3 regions of the Paenibacillus sp. QJM3NY_38 genome follow, and region 1 is predicted to be linked to each of the others. Evidence: a T-box and tRNA genes for the amino acid it is inferred to sense, from the RefSeq annotation. Region 1 holds a T-box; the other regions hold tRNA genes.
What was found. A T-box is a leader RNA that pairs with one kind of tRNA and senses whether it is charged. The one in region 1 lies ahead of AC0VZ8_RS07855 (valine--tRNA ligase), so its partner is inferred to be a tRNA-Val.
Positions count from the first base shown of each region.

Region 2: it has a tRNA-Val gene. The T-box ahead of AC0VZ8_RS07855 (valine--tRNA ligase) is inferred to sense a tRNA for this amino acid. The anticodon was not compared.
Region 3: it has a tRNA-Val gene. The T-box ahead of AC0VZ8_RS07855 (valine--tRNA ligase) is inferred to sense a tRNA for this amino acid. The anticodon was not compared.

Region 1 covers NZ_CM149665.1:1,793,803-1,801,326, reverse strand. The annotation lists gene AC0VZ8_RS07855 (valine--tRNA ligase) at 1-1,262, opposite strand, end outside; T-box leader at 1,374-1,673, opposite strand; gene AC0VZ8_RS07850 (LysM peptidoglycan-binding domain-containing protein) at 1,927-3,288, opposite strand; gene AC0VZ8_RS07845 (RluA family pseudouridine synthase) at 3,452-4,360, opposite strand; gene hemL (glutamate-1-semialdehyde 2,1-aminomutase) at 4,357-5,652, opposite strand; gene hemB (porphobilinogen synthase) at 5,689-6,687, opposite strand; gene cobA (uroporphyrinogen-III C-methyltransferase) at 6,743-7,524, opposite strand, start outside.
Region 2 covers NZ_CM149665.1:6,241,267-6,248,790, reverse strand. The annotation lists rRNA gene AC0VZ8_RS29070 (23S ribosomal RNA) at 1-596, shown strand, start outside; tRNA gene AC0VZ8_RS29065 (tRNA-Asn) at 753-828, shown strand; tRNA gene AC0VZ8_RS29060 (tRNA-Ser) at 834-925, shown strand; tRNA gene AC0VZ8_RS29055 (tRNA-Glu) at 942-1,016, shown strand; tRNA gene AC0VZ8_RS29050 (tRNA-Val) at 1,193-1,268, shown strand; tRNA gene AC0VZ8_RS29045 (tRNA-Met) at 1,289-1,365, shown strand; tRNA gene AC0VZ8_RS29040 (tRNA-Asp) at 1,396-1,472, shown strand; tRNA gene AC0VZ8_RS29035 (tRNA-Phe) at 1,541-1,616, shown strand; tRNA gene AC0VZ8_RS29030 (tRNA-Thr) at 1,639-1,714, shown strand; tRNA gene AC0VZ8_RS29025 (tRNA-Tyr) at 1,719-1,803, shown strand; tRNA gene AC0VZ8_RS29020 (tRNA-Trp) at 1,810-1,883, shown strand; tRNA gene AC0VZ8_RS29015 (tRNA-His) at 1,908-1,983, shown strand; tRNA gene AC0VZ8_RS29010 (tRNA-Gln) at 2,000-2,074, shown strand; tRNA gene AC0VZ8_RS29005 (tRNA-Gly) at 2,090-2,164, shown strand; tRNA gene AC0VZ8_RS29000 (tRNA-Cys) at 2,176-2,249, shown strand; tRNA gene AC0VZ8_RS28995 (tRNA-Arg) at 2,262-2,338, shown strand; tRNA gene AC0VZ8_RS28990 (tRNA-Leu) at 2,347-2,426, shown strand; gene AC0VZ8_RS28985 (hypothetical protein) at 2,852-3,151, shown strand; gene AC0VZ8_RS28980 (PspA/IM30 family protein) at 3,220-3,897, shown strand; gene AC0VZ8_RS28975 (PspC domain-containing protein) at 3,900-4,379, shown strand; gene AC0VZ8_RS28970 (PspA/IM30 family protein) at 4,381-5,067, shown strand; gene liaF (cell wall-active antibiotics response protein LiaF) at 5,237-5,881, shown strand; gene AC0VZ8_RS28960 (sensor histidine kinase) at 5,923-6,996, shown strand; gene AC0VZ8_RS28955 (response regulator) at 6,980-7,524, shown strand, end outside.
Region 3 covers NZ_CM149665.1:6,524,417-6,531,940, reverse strand. The annotation lists rRNA gene AC0VZ8_RS30400 (23S ribosomal RNA) at 1-325, shown strand, start outside; rRNA gene rrf (5S ribosomal RNA) at 392-508, shown strand; tRNA gene AC0VZ8_RS30390 (tRNA-Asn) at 517-592, shown strand; tRNA gene AC0VZ8_RS30385 (tRNA-Thr) at 596-671, shown strand; tRNA gene AC0VZ8_RS30380 (tRNA-Glu) at 709-783, shown strand; tRNA gene AC0VZ8_RS30375 (tRNA-Val) at 920-995, shown strand; tRNA gene AC0VZ8_RS30370 (tRNA-Gln) at 1,049-1,123, shown strand; tRNA gene AC0VZ8_RS30365 (tRNA-Lys) at 1,192-1,267, shown strand; tRNA gene AC0VZ8_RS30360 (tRNA-Leu) at 1,282-1,365, shown strand; tRNA gene AC0VZ8_RS30355 (tRNA-Gly) at 1,371-1,445, shown strand; tRNA gene AC0VZ8_RS30350 (tRNA-Arg) at 1,449-1,525, shown strand; tRNA gene AC0VZ8_RS30345 (tRNA-Pro) at 1,547-1,620, shown strand; tRNA gene AC0VZ8_RS30340 (tRNA-Gly) at 1,697-1,770, shown strand; gene ppc (phosphoenolpyruvate carboxylase) at 2,044-4,830, shown strand; gene sigW (RNA polymerase sigma factor SigW) at 5,074-5,640, shown strand; gene AC0VZ8_RS30325 (zf-HC2 domain-containing protein) at 5,862-6,476, shown strand; gene cdaA (diadenylate cyclase CdaA) at 6,795-7,524, shown strand, end outside.

The DNA.
Region 1 (7,524 bases):
CGGTGGCCCCACCACAATTGACGAGAGATGCACCAATCGCGCACATTCTCCATCCAATGCAGGTAGGTTCTCTCGAACCGGTCAGGCACGAAATTTACGCCCTTGCCGGATTTCTGCGCAGTAACGGCTGCTTCCGCAAGCGGCTGCATCTTAACAAACCACTGCGTCGACAGATACGGCTCGACAACGGCGCCGGATCTTTCGCTATGGCCAACCTGATGAACATGATCTTCGATGCGAAGCAGCACGCCCGATTCCTTCATGTCGCTTACGATCTGCTTGCGGCATTCTGCTCGGTCAAGCCCCTGGTACTTGCCGGCAAATTCATTCATCGTCCCGGATTCATCCATCACGGTGATTTGTGGCAGATCATGTCTCAGACCCATTTCGAAGTCATTCGGATCATGTGCCGGCGTAATTTTAACCGCTCCGCTGCCGAAATCCTTCTCCACGTACTCATCGGCAATAACCGGAATTTCTCGGCCGACAATAGGCAGGACCAATGTCTTGCCGATCATGTCTTTATAGCGCTCATCTTCCGGATGAACGGCTACCGCCGTATCACCCAGCATAGTCTCCGGGCGGGTGGTTGCTACGGTAATGGAGCCGCTGCCGTCTTTCAGCGGGTATTGCAAGTGGTACAAATGGCCGTTGACCTCTTTGTACTCCACTTCGATATCGGACAAAGCCGTGCGAGCAGCCGGGTCCCAGTTGATAATGCGTTTGCCGCGATATATAAGCCCCTTATCATAGAGCTTGACGAATACTTCCCGAACCGCTTCTGACAACCCCTCATCGAGCGTGAAACGCTCTCTGGAGTAATCGAGGGACAGGCCGATCTTGGACCATTGGTCACGGATCGTATTCGCATATAGATCCTTCCATTCCCACACTTTCTCCAGGAATTTTTCACGTCCCAGATCGTAGCGGGTAACGCCTTCTTCGCGAAGCTTCTGCTCAACCTTGGTTTGCGTGGCGATGCCCGCATGGTCAGAGCCCGGCAACCACAACGCATCATAACCCTGCATCCGCTTTACGCGAATCAGGATATCCTGCAGCGTAAAATCAAGGGCATGGCCGATGTGAAGCATTCCCGTAACGTTTGGTGGAGGAATAACAATCGTATACGGCTCCGCGTCCGGTCGTTTGCCAGCTTCAAAGAAGCCGCCTTCCTTCCAGTACGGATACCATTTTTGTTCGGCTGCCTTCGGATCATACGTCGTCGGCATGTCTAACTGGGATTGGTTTAGTTTTTGATCCATATTTTCGTACCTCCGATACTGTTAATCAGTTTTGCCAACCCGTAATGTTTTAGCCTCCGGGCGTGGACATGGATATCCATGTTTGCGTGAAACAAAAAAAGCCCTTCGTCCTCAAAGGACGAAAGACTGTTCTCTCGCGGTACCACCTTTGTTTCGTGCTTATAATCAATCATGAATCGTATCCTCCCATGAAGAACGTGAAAGGCAAACGATCAAGCACGACACTTTACGCAGATAACGGCTGCGGCCGGCGAACTCTAACCAGGGTAGCGATCGATCCCTACTCTATCTCAAGTCCGCAACTCCGGGGCGACTTCGGCAAGCTGGTTCCTGCGGAATCTCACAGCGCTTGATAGCAATTCCGCTCTCTGAAGGCCATACCTTCCTACTCTTCCCGTTCAACGTTGTTCTAGCTTTAGGAATACCTGTACATATACTATTCAAATATACCGTGGTTGTTGCATATAGTCAATATTTTGAGTGTTTCCGAACGATTTAGACATCATACCTGTCGATCCAAAATAATTCTAATACATTGTAATAAAGAAGCCCCGGCTCGTCCGATTCCCCTCTTCTTCTAATCTATTCCCGGCCATACACAAAAACAGGCCAAGGATATCCTACCTTGACCTGCTTGTTCTTACGCGATCGCTTCCTCCGCTGATTACTGGGGAATGTATAATACCTGGCCTTCTTCCACATTCTGCTCGGACATGCGGTTATATAACAAAAGCTCTCGCGGCGTCAGTTGATAACGCTCGGCAATCACGTCGAGTGTCTCCTCACGCTGCACAATGCACATCCGGACCTTGCGGAAAGGCGTTTCCTCATGGCGGTTACCCAGGAACAGACTCTTCCACTCCACGTCCTCGGCCGTTGCGGAGTCAACCAATTCCTCCGTCTCTTCTTCCTCGTCCCGAGCGGCTTGATCCTGATCCTGAACCGTTCTGCTCGATTGAAGCAACGAAGAGAAGCCTACGCCCGATGCGCTGGTTGTGCTGCTGTTCTTCGTGTTGAAGGCCACCTTTAACTCCGGCTTGGTCGGAACCTCTTCGGCTTTAATGGAAACCTCTTCCGTTATATCATCCATATCCTCCGAAGGGAATTCTTCCTCAGCGAAAACAGGCTGCACTTCCTCCGTTTCCGGTGATTCCAGTACCGGAACGGCATCCACTTCTTCACCCTTACGCTCAATGACACCAGGGAAACTGGCTGCTGAATCTTCTTGCTCCGGCTCGGGCTGGACCGCAGCCCGTTCGAATTGCCATACACTTGGAATCGACAACTCAGCTGCCTGAGCTTCCGTCTCATTATGTAAGGCATATTCGACCGTATCCCGGGCTTCAGACGTTTTAGAAATGCTAATGGTGCTGTCTGCTGAGTCCTGTGAATCCCGTGTTTGGTTCTCATACTGCGCCCAGGATGCCAGATACTGCTGTGTGCGCGCATCCGTCCCGGACTCTTGAGCTCTGGTCTGAGCCTCGTTGAAGTAAGAAGGCGAAGTCGAGTTAGCGTCTGGATGAGTTCCGCTGCCATGAAGCTGGTCGTACGGGTTGGCTGCGAACTGCTGCTCCCCGTTCGAATACAAATCAGTCGCTTCAGGAGCATGTACCACTGTGAATTCCTCATTGGCCCATACTTGGTCGCGGGCTCCCGGAGCCGCCGCCTGAATTCCTTTGAGCGACAGAACCCCTGTAATGTTCAAGCTGCGTTTGGATAACAAATCCACGTCAAAATTCTCGATCTCGACCGCGATGTCATCCAATGATGATACCCGGTTCATCGGTACCGTGATTTCAACCGGGATCCAGTGTTCGAGCGGCTCCGTCTCTCCTGCTTCGGTGTCACCTTTATACAGGCCTGCAAGAAGCAGATGACCCCGAAGCGTAGCCTGGTCCTGCTGACTGATTACCTGAATATGCGGGATCAACTCCGCCTCTTCCAATTCTTCGATTCCCGGCAAATCTTCCGTTAAATTAATACGCTCGTAAATATCGAACCGCAATCCGTAGGACTGGTCAAACACGGGAATGTCCTCCTTTTTGGCATATACTATCCGTGATCTGTTATCACGGCATGAGCCTAAGTTTTGCCACTCAATTTATCTATATGCCGAAAATAGGAGAGCATGACTTTTTTGCGAATTGTGCTTGAAACTTACAGGTTCATTCAGGATCTTGCAAATTTTCTTACCGGTCCGATGTCTCTATGATTCGTTCTCTTAACTCCAACATATCCAGAGGCCAGGGTGCATTCACCTCAATATCCTCGCCCGAGAAAGGATGAGTAAATAGCAGAAGTTCGCCATGCAGCGCTTGGCGCGGAAACGCCCCTGATCCTCCGTATAAGGAATCTCCCAGAAGCGGGTGTCCCATATGACTTAGATGCACCCGGATCTGATGCGTCCGGCCGGTTTCCAGTCGAATTTGCAGCAGGCTGGCTTTCGGATACACCTCGGATGATCGAATATGCGTGATCGCAGCCTGCCCGGTTAATGAAACTCTCCGACGGCTTGAATGATAGCGGTCTTTGCCTATCGGCAGATCGATTCTCTTCAGATCCTGAGAGACCCTCCCCTGAACGATAGCCGCGTATATCCGGACGATCTTCTTCTCCCGCATGTCCTCATCAAGCTTTAGCTGCGCATATTCATTCTTGGCGTACAGCACGGGACCTGTTGTATCCTTATCCAGCCGATGAATATGCCGGACTGCCGTATGGATGCCTTCGGCTTCGTAATATGCGGCAACCACATGATTCAAGGTCGTCTCGCGGCTCTCGTTGTCCGGATGGACCGCCATACCGGCCGGTTTGTTCACGACCAGGCAGAAATCGTCCTCATACAATACATCAAGCTCCTGCCATCTCGGTTCGATGCCGTAATCCCGGTAAGGAAAAAGGACCAGCCGAAGCCGATCCCCTCTCCATTGTATCCCCTGTTCATGACGAAGCTTACGATACAGCTTCTCGGGCATACCGACCGTTTCCATAAGCCACTTGGCAGCCGCTTCGTTCCGATCCGGCAGACTCAATAGCGCCTTGCCCGGCGTCATCTCCAGCCATTCGCCGCGTTTGCTCCAATTCCCCCCGTAACTCATAGGCTTTTGAAGGCGTTGTAGTTGGCTTCAATGGTAGCATCGATATCTTCTACCGTATGAGCGCCCGAGATAAACATGCCCTCGAACTGGGAAGGAGGTACGCTGACTCCCTCTTGGACCATCGCTGCAAAATAACGGCGGAAACGATCCAGATCACTAGTCTTGGCCGTATCGAAATTGACGACCGGCATATTCGTGAAGAAAGGACATACCATGGAGCCGATCCGGTTAATCGTAAGCGGGATACCGAATTCCTGAGCGTTACGCTCAAATCCTGCCTGAAGGCGGGCTCCCCGCTCCTCGAGCTGTTCATAGACGGCAGGCGTCAGCAGGTTCAGGGTCGTGTAACCAGCCGCCATGGCGAGCGGATTACCGCTTAACGTTCCTGCTTGATAGATCGGTCCTGCCGGGGCAATCTGATCCATCAGCTCACGCTTGCCTCCATAGGCACCGACTGGCAGACCGCCGCCAATCACCTTGCCCAAGCATGTCAAATCCGGTGTAACGCCATAACGTCCTTGCGCACAGTTCAGATCAACGCGGAATCCCGTCATCACCTCGTCAAAAATAAGCACGCTGCCATAATCAGAAGTGACCTTGCGAAGACCTTCCAGGAATCCCGGCTGCGGAGGGACCACGCCCATATTGCCTGCCACGGGCTCAACAATAACGGCTGCAATCTCTTCGCCGAACCGCTCAAAGGCAAGCTGTACCGATTCCAGATCGTTATAAGGAACCGCAATGGTGTTGGAAGCAACGCTTTCAGGCACACCCGGGCTATCAGGAAGTCCAAGCGTTGCGATGCCCGATCCCGCTTTAATCAGAAGACTGTCGGCGTGGCCATGATAGGAGCCCTCGAATTTAATGATTTTGCTGCGTCCTGTATAACCGCGCGCTAGACGGATAGCACTCATGGTTGCTTCCGTACCGGAATTCACCATCCGCACGACCTCGATCGACGGCACGCGTTCACAGACGAGCTTCGCCATCTTCGTTTCCAATAGGGTTGGAGCACCGAAGCTGGTCCCCTTGGCAGCTGTCTCCTGAAGCGCTTCAACAACCTCAGGATGCGCGTGACCCATAATCAGCGGCCCCCAGGAACCGACATAATCAATAAAGCTGTTGCCATCGATATCATATACCCGGCTGCCTTCTCCGCGATCGATATAAATCGGAGTTAGTTCAACAGACTTAAACGCACGTACCGGACTGTTGACACCGCCGGGAATATATAACTTCGCTTCTTCAAAAGCAGAACGCGACAAATCTTCTTTTCGCAAATCTTGGCTCATCGTATGCACTCCTAACTCTTTCATCGTTAATGGTTACTAGCTGCGCATCCAGCGTGCTGCGTCCTTCGAGAAATACGTAATGATAATGTCCGCACCGGCACGCTTCATCCCGGTCAGCAGCTCCATCACAATCGCCTGCTCACTGATCCATCCCTGCTGAGCAGCTGCTTTAATCATGGAATACTCACCACTCACGTTGTATGCAACAATCGGCAGATCAAACTGGTCTCTCAGCAATCGGACAACATCAAGGTAGGCCATAGCCGGTTTCACCATCAGCATATCGGCGCCTTCCAGCACGTCCGTCTCCGCCTCGCGAAGCGCCTCTCTTACATTAGCCGGATCCATCTGATATGTTTTGCGGTCGCCGAATTGCGGAGCGGAATCGGCAGCCTCACGGAAGGGTCCGTAAAAGGCTGAAGCGTACTTAACGGAGTAAGACATGATCGGCACGTTATAAAATCCGGCTTCATCAAGACCAGAGCGAATGGCTTGGACAAAACCGTCCATCATATTCGAAGGTGCAATTATGTCGGCTCCAGCTTTGGCCTGGGAAACCGCTGTACGAACGAGCAGTTCCAGCGACTCGTCGTTTAATACATCGCCGCAGGTGTGGCCGTCACGCTCAAAGGTATGCACCATACCGCAGTGGCCGTGGTCGGTAAATTCGCACAGACACGTATCAGCAATCACCAGCAGATCGGGATGCCACGACTTGATGAGACGGGTAGCCTCTTGGACTATCCCGTCATCCGCAAAACCGGATGTGCCCACGCTGTCTTTCGTCTCGGGAATTCCGAACAGGAGCACAGCAGGAATGCCTAGACTTACGATTTCGTCTACTTCCTCTTGTAAGGTGTCAAGCGAAAAATGATAGACGCCTGGCATGGAGGAAATCTCCGATTTCACACCACTGCCATAGGTCACGAAGATCGGCTGAACCAGATCCTCCGTATGAAGCACGGTCTCGCGGACCATGCTGCGAATGCCGGCATTTTGACGCAGCCGACGATGGCGTACGATTGGAAAACTCATGACGTATACCTCCAAATGATGTAATTTCGTTCACGTATATAAGAGATTATCGATATTATGGCGCAACACGGCGTGGATCGTTCTCGTTCCAAATGCACAAGGCCTTAACCAGACTGTCGACCGTCGCTTCCTCGGCGAGGAGGGATACGTGCAGTCCGGCTTCTTCAGCCGTCTGCGCGGTTAATGGTCCGATGCAAGCAATCGTTGAACCTTTCAACAGTTCGACTGGATCTGCCACGCCCATCCCCTTCAGCACCTTCAGTAGATTGGTAACCGTAGAAGAACTGGTGAACGTAACGGCGTGAATGCCTCCATCTTCAAGCAGCTTCAGCAGCTCATCATCGTCCTCGCCGCACAGCACGTTCTCATAGATCACGGCTTCCGTCACGTGCAGTCCCATTTCCGTCAGCTTCTCCGGCAGCCACTTGCGTGCGAGATCGCCGCGAGGCAGCAGCACGCGCTGACCGGGCTGGAGCTCTGAACCGTAAGCATCGATAAGGCCTTCCGCCTGGTAACGCTCCTTGATAACTTCAGCCACGACACCGTATTTTCCAAGAGCATGGGCTGTCGCGGGGCCAACCGCGACGATGCGGGCCGAGGCTAAGGCGCGAATATCGCGACCATTCTCCTTCAGGTGGCGGAAAAAGAATTCGACTCCGTTCACGCTGGTGAAAAATGCCCAGTCATACGTACTCAGCTTGTCCAGTGCTTGTTGAATTCCTGCAAGCCTCTCGCTCTTCGAAGGCATGACGGTTTCGATGACGGGAAACTCATAAGGCTCTCCGCCCAGCTCTTCGATTTGGGATGCCAATGCACTGGCCTGGCTTCGCGTCCTTG
Region 2 (7,524 bases), 2.8 Mb from region 1:
TCAGAATGGTTGGAAATCATTCGAAGAGTGCAAAGGCATAAGGGAGCTTGACTGCGAGACCTACAAGTCGAGCAGGGACGAAAGTCGGGCTTAGTGATCCGGTGGTACCGCATGGAAGGGCCATCGCTCAACGGATAAAAGCTACCCTGGGGATAACAGGCTTATCTCCCCCAAGAGTCCACATCGACGGGGAGGTTTGGCACCTCGATGTCGGCTCATCGCATCCTGGGGCTGAAGTAGGTCCCAAGGGTTGGGCTGTTCGCCCATTAAAGCGGTACGCGAGCTGGGTTCAGAACGTCGTGAGACAGTTCGGTCCCTATCTGTCGTGGGCGTAGGAAATTTGAGAGGAGCTGTCCTTAGTACGAGAGGACCGGGATGGACGTACCGCTGGTGCACCAGTTGTTCCGCCAGGAGCATGGCTGGGTAGCTACGTACGGACGGGATAAGCGCTGAAAGCATCTAAGCGTGAAGCCCCCCTCAAGATGAGATTTCCCAATTAGTAAGACCCCTTGAAGACGACGAGGTAGATAGGTTGGAGGTGGAAGTGCAGCAATGCATGGAGCTGACCAATACTAATCGGTCGAGGGCTTATCCAAAATCACCCCAAAAAGTGAAGCGAAGCTTTGAAGCAACGCCGAATACTTTCCGGGGACCCCGATACCACATCGGGTGAATGCTACGAATTCTAATGTGCTGCAAAGATCGTTTCGTATCTAGTTTTCAGGTGATCAATCACTTGAATTGAATATTGTTCCCTGATAGCTCAGTTGGTAGAGCACTCGACTGTTAATCGAGTTGTCACAGGTTCGAGTCCTGTTCGGGGAGCCATTTATGGAGAGGTGTCCGAGTTGGCCGAAGGAGCACGATTGGAAATCGTGTAGGCGCCAAAAGCGTCTCGAGGGTTCGAATCCCTCTCTCTCCGCCACTATTATTTTAAGCAAGGCCCGTTGGTCAAGGGGTTAAGACACCTCCCTTTCACGGAGGTAACAGGGGTTCGAATCCCCTACGGGTCACCACTTTCTTAATTGCATCAGGGGATGAGAATCCCGTCGGTTCGTCGGAGGATAACTTCGTAAGCATTGACTTCGCAGTCTCGAACGAAGTGAGAGTATCCCCTACGGGTCACCACTTTCTTTAAAAAAACACTTGCTTCTTATATCAGATTTTGATATGATAAAAGTCGCTTTGTTACGGAGGCTTAGCTCAGCTGGGAGAGCATCTGCCTTACAAGCAGAGGGTCGGGGGTTCGATCCCCTCAGCCTCCACCATTTATACACCTTTATAATGACGCGGGGTGGAGCAGTTCGGTAGCTCGTCGGGCTCATAACCCGAAGGTCGTAGGTTCAAATCCTGCCCCCGCAACCAATTTATATCGCAATAGCGATAATGCCTCGTGGAACTGTGGTGTAGAGGCCTAACATGCCTGCCTGTCACGCAGGAGATCGCGGGTTCGAATCCCGTCAGTTCCGCCATTCTTTACAACTTTGGGATGAGATGAGTATCCGATATGGGTTCCGTCAAAGTTCGCGAAGAGCTTTAAGGCTCGGTAGCTCAGTCGGTAGAGCAGAGGACTGAAAATCCTCGTGTCGGCGGTTCGATTCCGTCCCGAGCCACCATGTACGTTTTATAACTTTATATGCCGGTGTAGCTCAATTGGTAGAGCAACTGACTTGTAATCAGTAGGTTGGGGGTTCAAGTCCTCTCGCCGGCACCATTCTGGAGGATTAGTGAAGTGGCTAAACACGGCAGACTGTAAATCTGCTCTCTTCGAGTTCGGTGGTTCGAATCCATCATCCTCCACCAGTTTTTAGGGGCATAGTTTAAAGGTAGAACAGCGGTCTCCAAAACCGTTAGTGTGGGTTCAATTCCTGCTGCCCCTGCCAATCGTATCACAGTGTTTCAATATGGCGGTCGTGGCGAAGTGGTTAACGCACCGGATTGTGGCTCCGGCACTCGGGGGTTCAATTCCCCTCGATCGCCCCATATTACAAAATCATATTGGGGATTAGCCAAGCGGTAAGGCAACGGACTTTGACTCCGTCATGCATAGGTTCGAATCCTATATCCCCAGCCATTGATTTTTATGTTTGCGGACGTGGCTCAGCGGTAGAGCATCGCCTTGCCAAGGCGAGGGTCGCGGGTTCGATTCCCGTCGTCCGCTCCATTTTTATTTCTGGCGCCATAGCCAAGTGGTAAGGCACAGCTCTGCAAAAGCTTTATCCCCAGTTCGAATCTGGGTGGCGCCTCCATTACAAACTTATGTGCCCTTAGCTCAGCTGGATAGAGCGTTTGACTACGAATCAAAAGGTCAGGAGTTCGAATCTCTTAGGGCACGCCATAATGTAAGCCGGTGTGGCGGAATTGGCAGACGCGCGCGACTCAAAATCGTGAGGGAAACCGTGGGGGTTCGAGTCCCTTCACCGGCATCATCCAAAAGGAATGTAGACGTTAAACGTCTGCATTCCTTTTTTTGTTGCATCTACATCGATGGCTTCTTCGTGATTTTAATATTAGACTCCATTCTTCTTGTTACCTCTCCAGTAATCGCGAGGGCTTTTCTATCACCTTCGGAGCTTCCTCGAGCTACACTCCTAAAAACTAAACTATCATTAGAAACCACGTTCTTTATAGGTAAAACAAAGATTATCCAGATGAACTCATCTACACAGGCTAACCCATCGAATCATCGATCCAGTGCAGGGTTGGACGTAGGTCTGTAGAAGGCCCCGCCTTAGGTCTAGGTCCAAAAACCGTCCCCAGGCCGTTTTAGCGAAACTCGAAATTACCTAGAATAGAGTCATAAGGTTGAACAAAAGAAACAACGATCAAACAACAGAAAGGCGGTGTATAAATGAGAAATTCAAAAGGAAATGGAATGAGTATCCTGTTGATTGGTGTAGGGATCTTGGTTCTCCTTGGAGTATTCGGTCCTCTGCTTGGATGGTTGTTCAGTCTTCTAATTCCAATCCTGATGGTCGCTTTGGGATACTACGGGATCCGGAGAGGTAACACCTTGATGGGATGGGTTATTCTCGGTATCGGTGTGATCTGGTTGATGGGTAAACTGTCTTGGCTGATCGGTCCGATCTTTGGAGTTATCTTGATCATTTACGGGGTGTCCCGGTTGAAGAATGGTAGACCCCGTTATTGATAATAACCACTACATTAAATAACATGCATGAACAACAGATCATGATAGATGAGGAGGGCTAAGCCAATATGAGTGTTTTCCGGCGGATAAGAGACATAACCGTAGCAACATTGAATGAAAAGCTCGAGCAGAGCCAGGATCCGGTTCGATTGATCGACCAGTTCCTACATTCAACCAGACAGGACATTGCTGAGGCTGAGAAGCTGCAGCAGCAATGCCAAGTACATTCCAGACAGCTGAAGCAGCAGGTGGATCAAGCCGAATCCATGCGATATAAACGCGAAGAGCAGGCACTGCTTGCACTGAAGGCCGGCGAAGAACATCTTGCCAAGCTGGCATTGCAGGAGAAATTGATCTACGAGGAAAAGATCGAGCAGTATCAAGGCCTGTTGTCCTCAAGCCTGGAGTCGCTAAAAGAAATCGAGGAGCAGCTCGGCGAGCTGCGGATGGAATATCAGACGGTATACAGCAAACGTCAATATTATGTTGCCCGAGTGGAAACCCTTCGTCTTCAGCAGAAAATGAATGAACGTACGGGCTCCTACGGCGGCGGTCATGACGTACCGAAGATGTTCAATCGCCTCGAAGACCGTATCAGCGACTGGGAACTGGAAGCCAGAAGTCTTCGCGATTTACGCCGCATGGGGCAGGAATACATGGAACAGGCTGGTGAATCGGTCTCCACTGTATTAGAAAAAGAACTTGCCCGCCTGAAGCAAAAGCTGAATAACAGCGGAAAGGAGTAACCATGACTAGATTGTACCGTTCCACCCGAGACAAAATGTTCACAGGGTTGATCGGCGGTATATCCGATCATTTCGGAGTCGAATCTACCCTACTTAGAATCATATTTGTAGTCAGTATCTTTTTTACAGGCGGTACAACGCTGTTGATCTATCTGATTGCATCCCTTGTAGTACCTAAGGAGCCGTATTATCACGATCCGTATGGTCCACAGGGCAGACATGGCGGCGGATACCGTTACAACGATCATCCGGGCCCTGGACCAGGCTACAACAGCTATAATGATTCTTATGGACGTCAAGGCTATCCTAATGAGCATAGTAGCTTTGGTCCCAAATATGACCGTCCCAATGGTGCAAGAAACAACGCGTCAACGGATTCCGATCTGGATGCGATGATGAAGGATATTGAAAGAAAAGCAATGCAAAAAGAAATCGAAGAATTGAAGAAAAAACTTTCGAACTATGAGAAGGGAGATAAATAACATGGGAGTATTTAAAAGAATTAAGGATATGACGAAAGCATCGGTGAATGAACTGCTGGATAAAGTAGAGGATCCGATCGTAATGTTGAACCAGTACCTGCGCGACATGGAGGCAGAAATTCATGAAGCAGAGGTAACGGTTGCGAAGCAAATGGCTAATGAGCGTCGTATGAAGCAGCGCGTCGATGAGGCTGTGAAGATGGCGGCACAACGTGAAGCTCAAGCTGAATTGGCTCTGAAGAATGGTCAAGAAGAAGTGGCTCGCAAGCTGCTTGAAGAAAAAATCTATTTCGATCAAAAAGAAACCGAGTACGTGGAATTGCACCTGCAATCCGAGACTCAAGCAAAAGAACTTGTAGCTCAGCTGCATGAAATGAAAGACGAGTTCTACAAAATGCGCAACAAGCGCAATGAGCTTGTAGCCCGCGCTCAAATGGCTAAAGCGAAGAAGCAAATGTCTCAAGTGAGCAGCCTGCACACAATCGAAAGCGGTAGTGCTTCGATGGGCTTCCATCGCATGGAGGAAAAAATCATGCAAATGGAAGCAGAAGCTGATGTGCTTCGCGCCCCATACCGTCCTAACAATGCAGTATACACAAGCCCCGTGGACGCTGAGAAGCAATTGAAGGTGGATGAGCAGCTGCAAGCTTTGAAAAACAAAATGGGGAATTCTTCGAAGTCCGAGTAATTCCTTAGCAAGTCAGCAAAATAAGATTAAACCGTATTCGAACACCATGTTCATATGATATGCTATACGAATGAGATTGTCGTATAGTACAGGCAAAGCCATACAGTGGGGAACGTCTCACTGATATGGCTTTTCCGAGCTTATATCTTGGTCATCAAGGAGGTGCGACATGGACAGAAACCGCTGGATAGCAGTTGGTTTAATCAGCTTGGGTTTTATTATGCTTTTCGGCCGGTGGTTTGGTTTCTTCACCATTGTCGCCCTGTTACTCATGTTTGCAGGTGTCCTTCAGATCAAACATGGACATGTGAAGAAGGGATACATTCTGCTCGGAGTAGGTGCCGTACTGCTGCTGCTGGAGCATCTCATGTTGATTATCGGCATCAGCTTGATATCGCTAGGTATTTTTTATGGCAAGTCCAAACGAGCTCATACCACGACGAAGTACATTCAGAAGCAGAACTTTATGTCCAACTTTGATTGGGACCGGGCTCCGTGGGTGATGCGCAGTCTGAGTGTGTGGCATGTGCTGGGAGAGGCGGATGTGGATCTGTCCCTGGCCCTTCCGGAGGAACGCCAAACGGTCCTGATGTTCCATGGAATGCTGGGGGATATTGATCTGATGATCCCGGACTATTATGGGGTGGAGATCGAAGCATCCATCCTGTTTGGCTCCATTCATATGGACGACCGGAAGGAAACCGGCATATTAAACCGCGTGCGGTATAAATCACCCAATTATGAGACCAGTGAATATAAAGTAAAATTTATTGTTTCTTATTTAGGCGGAGATTTGAATATAAGAATGACATAATAAACGTAAGTTTTGTGTAAACCATTCAGGAGGGTTGCCCCGTGGAAACGGAAAAGAAAGCAAATATGATTACCCGAAGTATGCGTGAGGGGACCCTTCTGGGATTGGTTGTCATGCTCGTTGTCCTATATTTATTATATACATATGGTTATCTTCAACCGTTTGAGACGTGGAAGAACCGGATCGAAGCCGGCATTACCATCGTATTGCTGCCGATTGGGCTGGGAGCGATCTATGGCTTCTTCCAGGGATACCGGGTAAAACGACGGGTCGATCTTGTGAGGGAAACGCTGGTGAACTGGGAAAAAGGCAGCCTTACGGACGTAATGCCGGACATCGGCGAAGACGAAGTGGGCCGGCTTGGAGAACAGCTGGTGAAGATCAGCAAACGCTGGGAGGATCAGGTGTCTTCCTTGCAGCGGTTATCTACGAACAATGCCCAGCTTGCCGAGCAGGCCAGGGTTACGGCGATTGTGGAAGAGAGGCAGCGTCTGGCGCGCGAGCTCCATGACGCGGTTTCTCAGCAGCTGTTTGCCATCTCGATGACGGCAACCGCTGTGGGCAGGACGCTGGATAAGGATTTTGACAAAGCGCAGCGCCAGGTGGCTCTGATCGAGGAAATGTCGGCTGTGGCCCAGTCCGAGATGAGGGCGCTTCTTCTTCATCTACGGCCGGTTTATCTCGAAGGAAAGGCACTTGAGCAGGGGCTGCGTGAACTGATTAAGGAACTGCGAATCAAAGTACCTATGGAAATTACGTTTGAAATGGACGATGACATACATTTGCTCAAAGGGATCGAAAATCATCTGTTCCGGATTATCCAGGAAGCCATGTCGAACACCCTCAGACACTCGAAAGCAGAGAAAATGGATATCCGTATTCACCGCAGGCAGAACACCGTTCGGGTGATGCTGCGGGACGATGGGATCGGATTTGAATTGGATGACAAGAAACAGACTTCCTACGGTCTATCGACGATGCAGGAACGGGTGACGGAGATCGGGGGCTCGGTACAATTCATAACAGCACCGGGTAAAGGGACTCGAATTGAGATCGTTGTGCCACTCATAAACGAAGAACGCAAACGGGGGGATGTAGATGGAAACGCCGATTAAGGTGCTGCTGGTGGATGATCATGAGATGGTCCGGATCGGTTTAGCGGCTGTGCTTGGTACAGAGGACGGCATCGAGGTGGTTGGTGAAGCGGGCAGCGGCGAGGAAGGGATACGCTTAGCGCAGGAATATCATCCTGATGTGGTGCTGATGGACTTGGTGATGGACGGAATGGATGGAATCGAGACGACGCGCCAATTGATGAATCAGTTTCCAAATCTTAAGGTCATTGTACTGACCAGCTATCTGGACGATGAGAAGATGTATCCGGTTATTGAAGCAGGTGCGTTCAGTTATTTATTGAAGACATCCCGTGCTTCTGAAGTAGCTGATGCTATACGTGCAGCCGCACGCGGGCAGTCGGTGCTGGAGTCGCAGGTTGCCTCCAAGATGATGAATCGATTCCGGCATCCGCAAAATGAAGCTCCGGCGCATAACGACCTTACGGACCGGGAAATGGAAGTGCTGCGACTGGTGGCGCAGGGCAAGTCGAATCAGGATATTGCTGATGATTTGATTATAGGCATCAA
Region 3 (7,524 bases), 2.5 Mb from region 1:
GCGGTACGCGAGCTGGGTTCAGAACGTCGTGAGACAGTTCGGTCCCTATCTGTCGTGGGCGTAGGAAATTTGAGAGGAGCTGTCCTTAGTACGAGAGGACCGGGATGGACGTACCGCTGGTGCACCAGTTGTTCCGCCAGGAGCATGGCTGGGTAGCTACGTACGGACGGGATAAGCGCTGAAAGCATCTAAGCGTGAAGCCCCCCTCAAGATGAGATTTCCCAATTCGTAAGACCCCTTGAAGACGACGAGGTAGATAGGTTGGAGGTGGAAGTGCAGCAATGCATGGAGCTGACCAATACTAATCGGTCGAGGGCTTATCCAAAAATATTTCAATGTGCTGCAAAGATCGTTTCGTATCTAGTTTTCAGGTGATCAAGCATCTGAACCGTTTGGTGGCGATGGCGGAAGGGTTCCACGCGTTCCCATACCGAACACGACCGTTAAGCCTTCCAGCGCCGATGGTACTTGGACCGAAGGGTCCCGGGAGAGTAGGACGTCGCCAAGCGGATATATTCCCTGATAGCTCAGTTGGTAGAGCACTCGACTGTTAATCGAGTTGTCACAGGTTCGAGTCCTGTTCGGGGAGCCACTTGCTTCCATAGCTCAGTAGGTAGAGTGCATCCATGGTAAGGATGAGGTCACCGGTTCGATCCCGGTTGGAAGCTCCAGATTCGTTTTTGAATTGGACATGCATTATGAAATTGCGGCCCGTTGGTCAAGGGGTTAAGACACCTCCCTTTCACGGAGGTAACAGGGGTTCGAATCCCCTACGGGTCACCACTAATTTAATTGCATCAGGGGATGAGAATCCCGTCGGTTCGTCGGAGGATGTCCTTCGTAAGCAGAGGCTTCGCAGTCTCGAACGAAGTGAGAGTATCCCCTACGGGTCACCACTACTTTTTATTCCATATTGTATGGAGGCTTAGCTCAGCTGGGAGAGCATCTGCCTTACAAGCAGAGGGTCGGGGGTTCGATCCCCTCAGCCTCCACCATTTCGTGCATGATTCTAACGAGAATCAGCACAATAGAAGTATCTCATCGATTTTGGGGATTAGCCAAGCGGTAAGGCAACGGACTTTGACTCCGTCATGCATAGGTTCGAATCCTATATCCCCAGCCACTTTACCCCAAAAAGTGTAGTTACGCTTTGAAGGTGATTCCGAATACTTTTCGGGGGCCCTGAAATGCGAGCCATTAGCTCAGTTGGTAGAGCACCTGACTTTTAATCAGGGTGTCGAAGGTTCGAGTCCTTCATGGCTCACCATTGTTTCATCTTGTGCGCGTGTGGCGGAATTGGCAGACGCACTAGACTTAGGATCTAGCGTCTTTGACGTGGGGGTTCAAGTCCCTCCACGCGCACCATTTATGCGGACGTGGCTCAGCGGTAGAGCATCGCCTTGCCAAGGCGAGGGTCGCGGGTTCGATTCCCGTCGTCCGCTCCATTTGCGCCCTTAGCTCAGCTGGATAGAGCGTTTGACTACGAATCAAAAGGTCGGGAGTTCGAATCTCTCAGGGCGTGCCATTTTTCAAAAAAGATTAATATCGGGATGTAGCTCAGCTTGGTAGAGCACCTGGTTTGGGACCAGGGGGTCGCATGTTCAAATCGTGTCATCCCGATTTGTTTAAGAGTTAAGCCCCGCAAAAGTAATCGGATTATACTCCGAGATGTAGCATCTCTTTTGTGGGTTGATATGCGGGTGTAGTTCAATGGTAGAACTCCAGCCTTCCAAGCTGGTAGCGTGGGTTCGATTCCCATCACCCGCTCCATACATAAGCAGGACATCACCGTGTGTGATGTTTTTTTACATATTCATACGACTATCCTGCGAAGTGTTAATGTGCTAAAGAATATAGGCAGGTCAAGGTTTATAGGACTAATGTCCATGGTATATGGGTATATCAATATCATGAGTTTTGTCGATTTGGCTAATTTTTTCGCCTGGAAAATGCAGATTTTCATGCGCTTTTATTGTATGATGTTAGGAAGGCGTTACGTCCTATAGACAAACTGCTGAAACGGGTTGAGATGGGAGGAGTAGCATGACTGAACTTACAGTAACCGCAAAGAGCAATTCCAACAATCTGCTGCGGCGAGATGTACGGTTCCTTGGCAATATTCTTGGAGAAGTTCTTGTCCACCAAGGTGGCAATGAGCTTTTAGATATAGTTGAGAAAATTCGTGAAACGAGTAAATCGTTGCGATCCGTATTCTTGCCAGAATTGTTTGCAGATTTCAAAAGGATCATCAGCACATTGGAGCCCGACATTCGCCATCAGGTGATTCGCGCGTTTGCCATTTATTTTCAATTGGTTAATATCGCAGAGCAGAATCATCGCATTCGCCGCAAACGCGATTACGAGCGTTCCGCCGGGGAGAGTGTTCAACCGGGTTCCATTGAAAGTGCGGTCCAGGATTTGAAAGAGCGCAATATTACGTTTGAAGAAGTTCAAGAAATTCTCGAAAGTCTATCCCTTGAGCTGGTAATGACAGCTCATCCAACAGAAGCGATGCGTCGGGCTATTCTGGATATTCATAAACGGATAGCGGACGATGTGATGCAACTCGACAACCCGACACTGACATTCCGCGAACGAGAGCAGCTTCGGGAAAAACTACTGAATGAAGTGATTACGCTATGGCAAACCGACGAGCTTCGTGACCGTAAGCCGACGGTTCTTGATGAGGTCAGAAACGGTATGTATTATTTTCACGAGACTCTGTTTCACATTCTGCCAGAGGTTTATCAAGAACTGGAGCGCTGCCTAAGTAAATATTATCCGGGTCACCATTGGCACGTTCCAACCTATTTGCGTTTCGGTTCGTGGATCGGTGGCGATCGGGACGGAAATCCTTCAGTGACGGCGGACGTAACATGGAAAACGCTTGAAATGCAGCGGAAGCTAGCGATTCGTGAATACCAACGGATTTTGCGTGATTTCATGAAATACCTCAGCTTCAGCTCATCCATCGTGAGCGTTTCGGATGAATTGCTTCAATCCATTGAAAAAGACCGCGAGCATGTAACACTGAAGAAGATGGAAATTTGGCACAATGAGAAAGAGCCTTATCGTGTAAAACTGGTATATATGCTGGCTAAAATGAGTCATATTCTTGATGAGAACATGACGGGCAGCGAGCGTTATCAGTCCCCTGAGGAATTTATCGAGGACTTGAATATCATTGATCGAAGCTTGCGTTTCCATTTTGCTGACTATGTTGCAGACACGTATATTCAAAAACTGATTCGTCAGGCGGAGTTATTTGGCTTCCATACAGCAACGCTGGACATCAGACAGCATAGCCAAGAGCATGAAAATGCCATGGCCGAGATTCTTCGTAAAATGAATGTGACTCAGGATTATGCCCAGTTAAGTGAAGATGAGAAGATCGAGCTGCTTAATAACCTGCTTAATGATCCTCGTCCATTGACTACGCCTTATCAAGAGTACAGCGACAGTACCGAAGAATGTCTTGAAGTATATCGTACCGTATTCCGTGCGCAGCAGGAGTTCGGCGTGAAATGTATTTCAAGTTATTTGATCAGTATGTCCGAGGGCGCAAGCGACATTCTGGAAGTGATGGTATTTGCCAAAGAAGTCGGACTTTTCCGCAAGGACAATGATGGTTCTGTAATAGCTACTTTACAGGTTGCACCATTGTTTGAGACGATTGAAGACCTTCATGCCGCACCTGATATTATGCGTAAGCTCTTCAACCTGCCGATCTATCGGGAAGCGGTTAGCGCCATGAATGAGCTTCAGGAAATCATGCTGGGTTACTCCGACAGCAACAAGGACGGCGGTGCCATTACCGCGAACTGGGAGCTCCAGGTAGCACTCAAAGATATTACGGCTGTAGCCAATGAGTATGGCATCAAGGTGAAATACTTCCATGGACGCGGCGGATCGCTTGGACGCGGCGGTATGCCGCTGAACCGAAGCATTTTGGCTCAACCGGCATCAACGATTGCGGGTGGCATCAAAATCACGGAGCAAGGCGAGGTTATTTCTTCCCGTTACTCTTTGAAGGGAATTGCCTACCGCAGTTTGGACCAGGCGACTTCAGCACTTATAACGGCTTCTCTTAATGCCCGTTACCCTGAAAAAGAATCGACCGAAAAAGAGTGGGAAGAGATTTCCTCGAGCATATCGGCCGCTTCACAGAAGAAATATCAGGATCTGATCTTCCGTGATCCGGATTTCCTGAGCTTCTTCAAGGAATCCACGCCGCTTCCTGAAGTGGGAGAGCTGAATATCGGTTCCCGACCATCCAAGCGTAAGAACAGTGACCGTTTTGAGGACCTCAGAGCCATTCCTTGGGTGTTTGCTTGGACCCAGAGTCGTTACCTGCTCCCGGCATGGTACGCGGCTGGTACGGGCTTACAGAGCTTCTACCAGGGCAAGGAAGAGAATATGAAGGTGCTTCAGAAGATGTACACGAGCTATCCGTTCTTTACATCACTGATCGATACCCTTCAGATGGCTCTTGCCAAGGCTGATCTGATCATCGCCAAGGAGTATTCTTTGATGACGAAGGATGATCAAGCCCGCGAGCGTATCTTCGGTCTGATTCTGGATGAGTTCAACTTGACGAAAGAGCTTGTTCTTAAGATTACGGGACAACAGGATATTCTGGATAACCAGCCGGTCTTGCAGGAATCGATTCGACTCCGTAACCCTTACGTGGATCCGCTTAGCTATTTGCAGGTTCAATTGCTTAACGAGCTGCGCGAGCTGAGAGAGCAGGAGCAGGACAATCCGGATCTGCTTCGGGAAGTATTGCTGACCATCAACGGCATTGCGGCGGGGCTTCGTAATACAGGTTGATCCGTACAGGATGACAACGTTGTTTAAAAGGGATAGTATAAGGCGAGGTTCCCTAAAGGAACCTCGTTTTTTCATCTATAGCAGCATCATCCCTGATGATTAAAGTATCGGCTGCAGCAGGATTGTCTTTGATAGAGAATAGGGATTCTTTTTGAATTATTGTTGATTTTTAGAAACAGTTGAATTACGATTTGAATGATGCTTTTTAGACGTTACCCATCAGACCATTCTGGGGGAATTGTGGTGGACAATTTGGATGTAAGACTGGCGAAGCTGGCCCGAAAAGGGGACCAGAGAGCTTTTGCCGAAATCGTAGAGCTTTATAAAGACAAGATTTTTCATTTGGCTTACCGGATGCTGAGTAACCGCCATGAGGCTGAGGATGTCGTACAAGAGACTTTTTTGCGAGTATATAAAAACCTTGATCGATACGACGAGAATCAGAAGTTCTCAACTTGGATATACCGAATTGGTACAAATCTTAGCATTGATCGGCTGCGCAAGCGCAAGCCGTCTTTCTCGCTGGACGCCGAACTGAATGAAAGCGAAGGCATGGATGGCTACTCCTTGATCCCGAGCGATAATCGTACACCGGAGAGTGAAATGCTGCTATCCGAGACACAGCGTATTATTCATACGGCGATTGACGGACTTCCTGCCAAGTACAAGACAATCATGATTCTAAGGTACATTCAGGATTTATCTCTGCAGGAGATTAGCGAGATTTTGGACTTGCCTGTAACAACGATCAAAACGCGTGTACATCGTGGACGCGAATTTTTACGCAAAAAATTAGAGTACAAATTGTGAGGGGAAAACGCCTATCGCCGTTCTTTGAGGAAGAGAGATCGCGTTTAAGGGCGCTTTTTTCTTGCGGAGCCAGAAAGTTAGTCTCTGCAAATTTTTTTCTGACTTTCTTTTAAAAAAATTGAAACATCCCTGATTCCGGCACGTATGAACAATAAGCAAGTCTTATGCCCCTATGGGGAAGGGACCCAGCAAAGAGATTGAATGAAAGGATTGGCTCACAAATGGATTGCAAATTAGCCGTCTCTTTGATGCATGATTATCTGGATAATGACTTGTCCGACCCACAGCAGCTGGAATTGCAGCAACATTTGCGGGATTGTGCTGACTGTCGGAATTACTTCGAGAAGCTGGAGCATACCGATATGCTTCTTTATTCCTTAACTCATCATGCGACCAAGCCATCCGATGATTTAACGGAACGTATAATGGGCATGCTGCCGCAGCCCAAGAGACAAAAAGCTTGGGTCAAATGGGTTAGGAATCATCCTGCGCTCACGGCTGCAGCTTTGTTTTTGGTTGTCATGCTCTTCAGCACAATCAGTTTTTGGAGTCAGGATACTCAGCTGGTTGTAAAGAGTGACGAATTCGAAAAGCTGGTGATTGAAGGAGATACCGTCATTATTCCTCCGGATCAAATCATCACGGGAGATATTACAGTCGAGAACGGAAAGACGAAGGTCTACGGTCAAGTGAATGGCAATGTGACCGTCATTGACGGAGAATTATTTCAGGCTTCCACCTCACATATAGCAGGTCAAGTGAAGGACATAGATCGGGCGATGGACTGGATCTGGTACAAGATCTCCACTCTGTTTACAGATGCCGCTTACCGCTAGGTGAAACCTGAAGCCTACTGAATAAAAGCGCCTCTTTTCTGTGAAAAGACGGCGCTTCTTTTGTTGATTTTATGATCTTTTTCATGGAAAGCAGAGGGCGTCCGCTTGCATCGGAAAGATTAACGTTATAACCTAGAGAGTGTAGAGTACATACTACATATATAAGTCTCATGCGTTATTAAAAAGGAAGTTCAAAAAGTCCCCGTGTGATCCGAAGGAAAATGGAGAGCTGGTTCGGTGAAATCGAATCTTAGCATTCATTTTCGAGGAACCGGATTTTTTGGGCCCGCACTTAAAGGAAATGACGGGGGTTGCTGTATGGAGTATTTCACAGATATGACCTGGGGTGAAACCATTAAAGATATCATCGATATCCTTATCGTTACTTATATAATATACCAGATGATACTGCTCGTCCGCGGGACGCGGGCGGTCCAGCTACTCAAAGGGATTTTGGTGCTGGTGGTCATCTGGGCTCTCAGCACCTGGTTTGATCTGTATACGCTGAAGTGGCTGATGAATCAGATCTTTACATTTGGGGTGCTGGCGATCTTTATCATCTTCCAGCCGGAGCTCAGACGTGGTCTGGAGCAGCTCGGACGAGGCAAGCTGTTTGGGCGGACGGCGGATATTGACGAGGAGACCAATAAGTTAATCAGCGAAACCATTAAGGCGGTTAATTATTTGTCTCGGCGCAAAATAGGGGCTTTGATCGTCTTTGAGCGGACGACGGGCCTGAATGAATATGTAGAATCAGGAATTCCGATGAGATCGGTGATCAGCTCGGAATTGTTTATTAACATTTTTATACCGAACACGCCGCTCCATGACGGAGCTGTCATTATTCAGAACGGTCAAATTGCGGCGGCTGGCTGTTATTTACCGCTATCAGAGAATCCTTTTATCAGTAAGGAACTGGGAACAAGACACCGTGCCGCTATCGGAATCAGTGAGGTGGGGGATGCGATTTCGGTTGTCGTATCCGAGGAGACTGGGCAAGTATCGCTGGCCTTGAATGGACAGGTGGTTCGAGATATTAAGGAAGAGT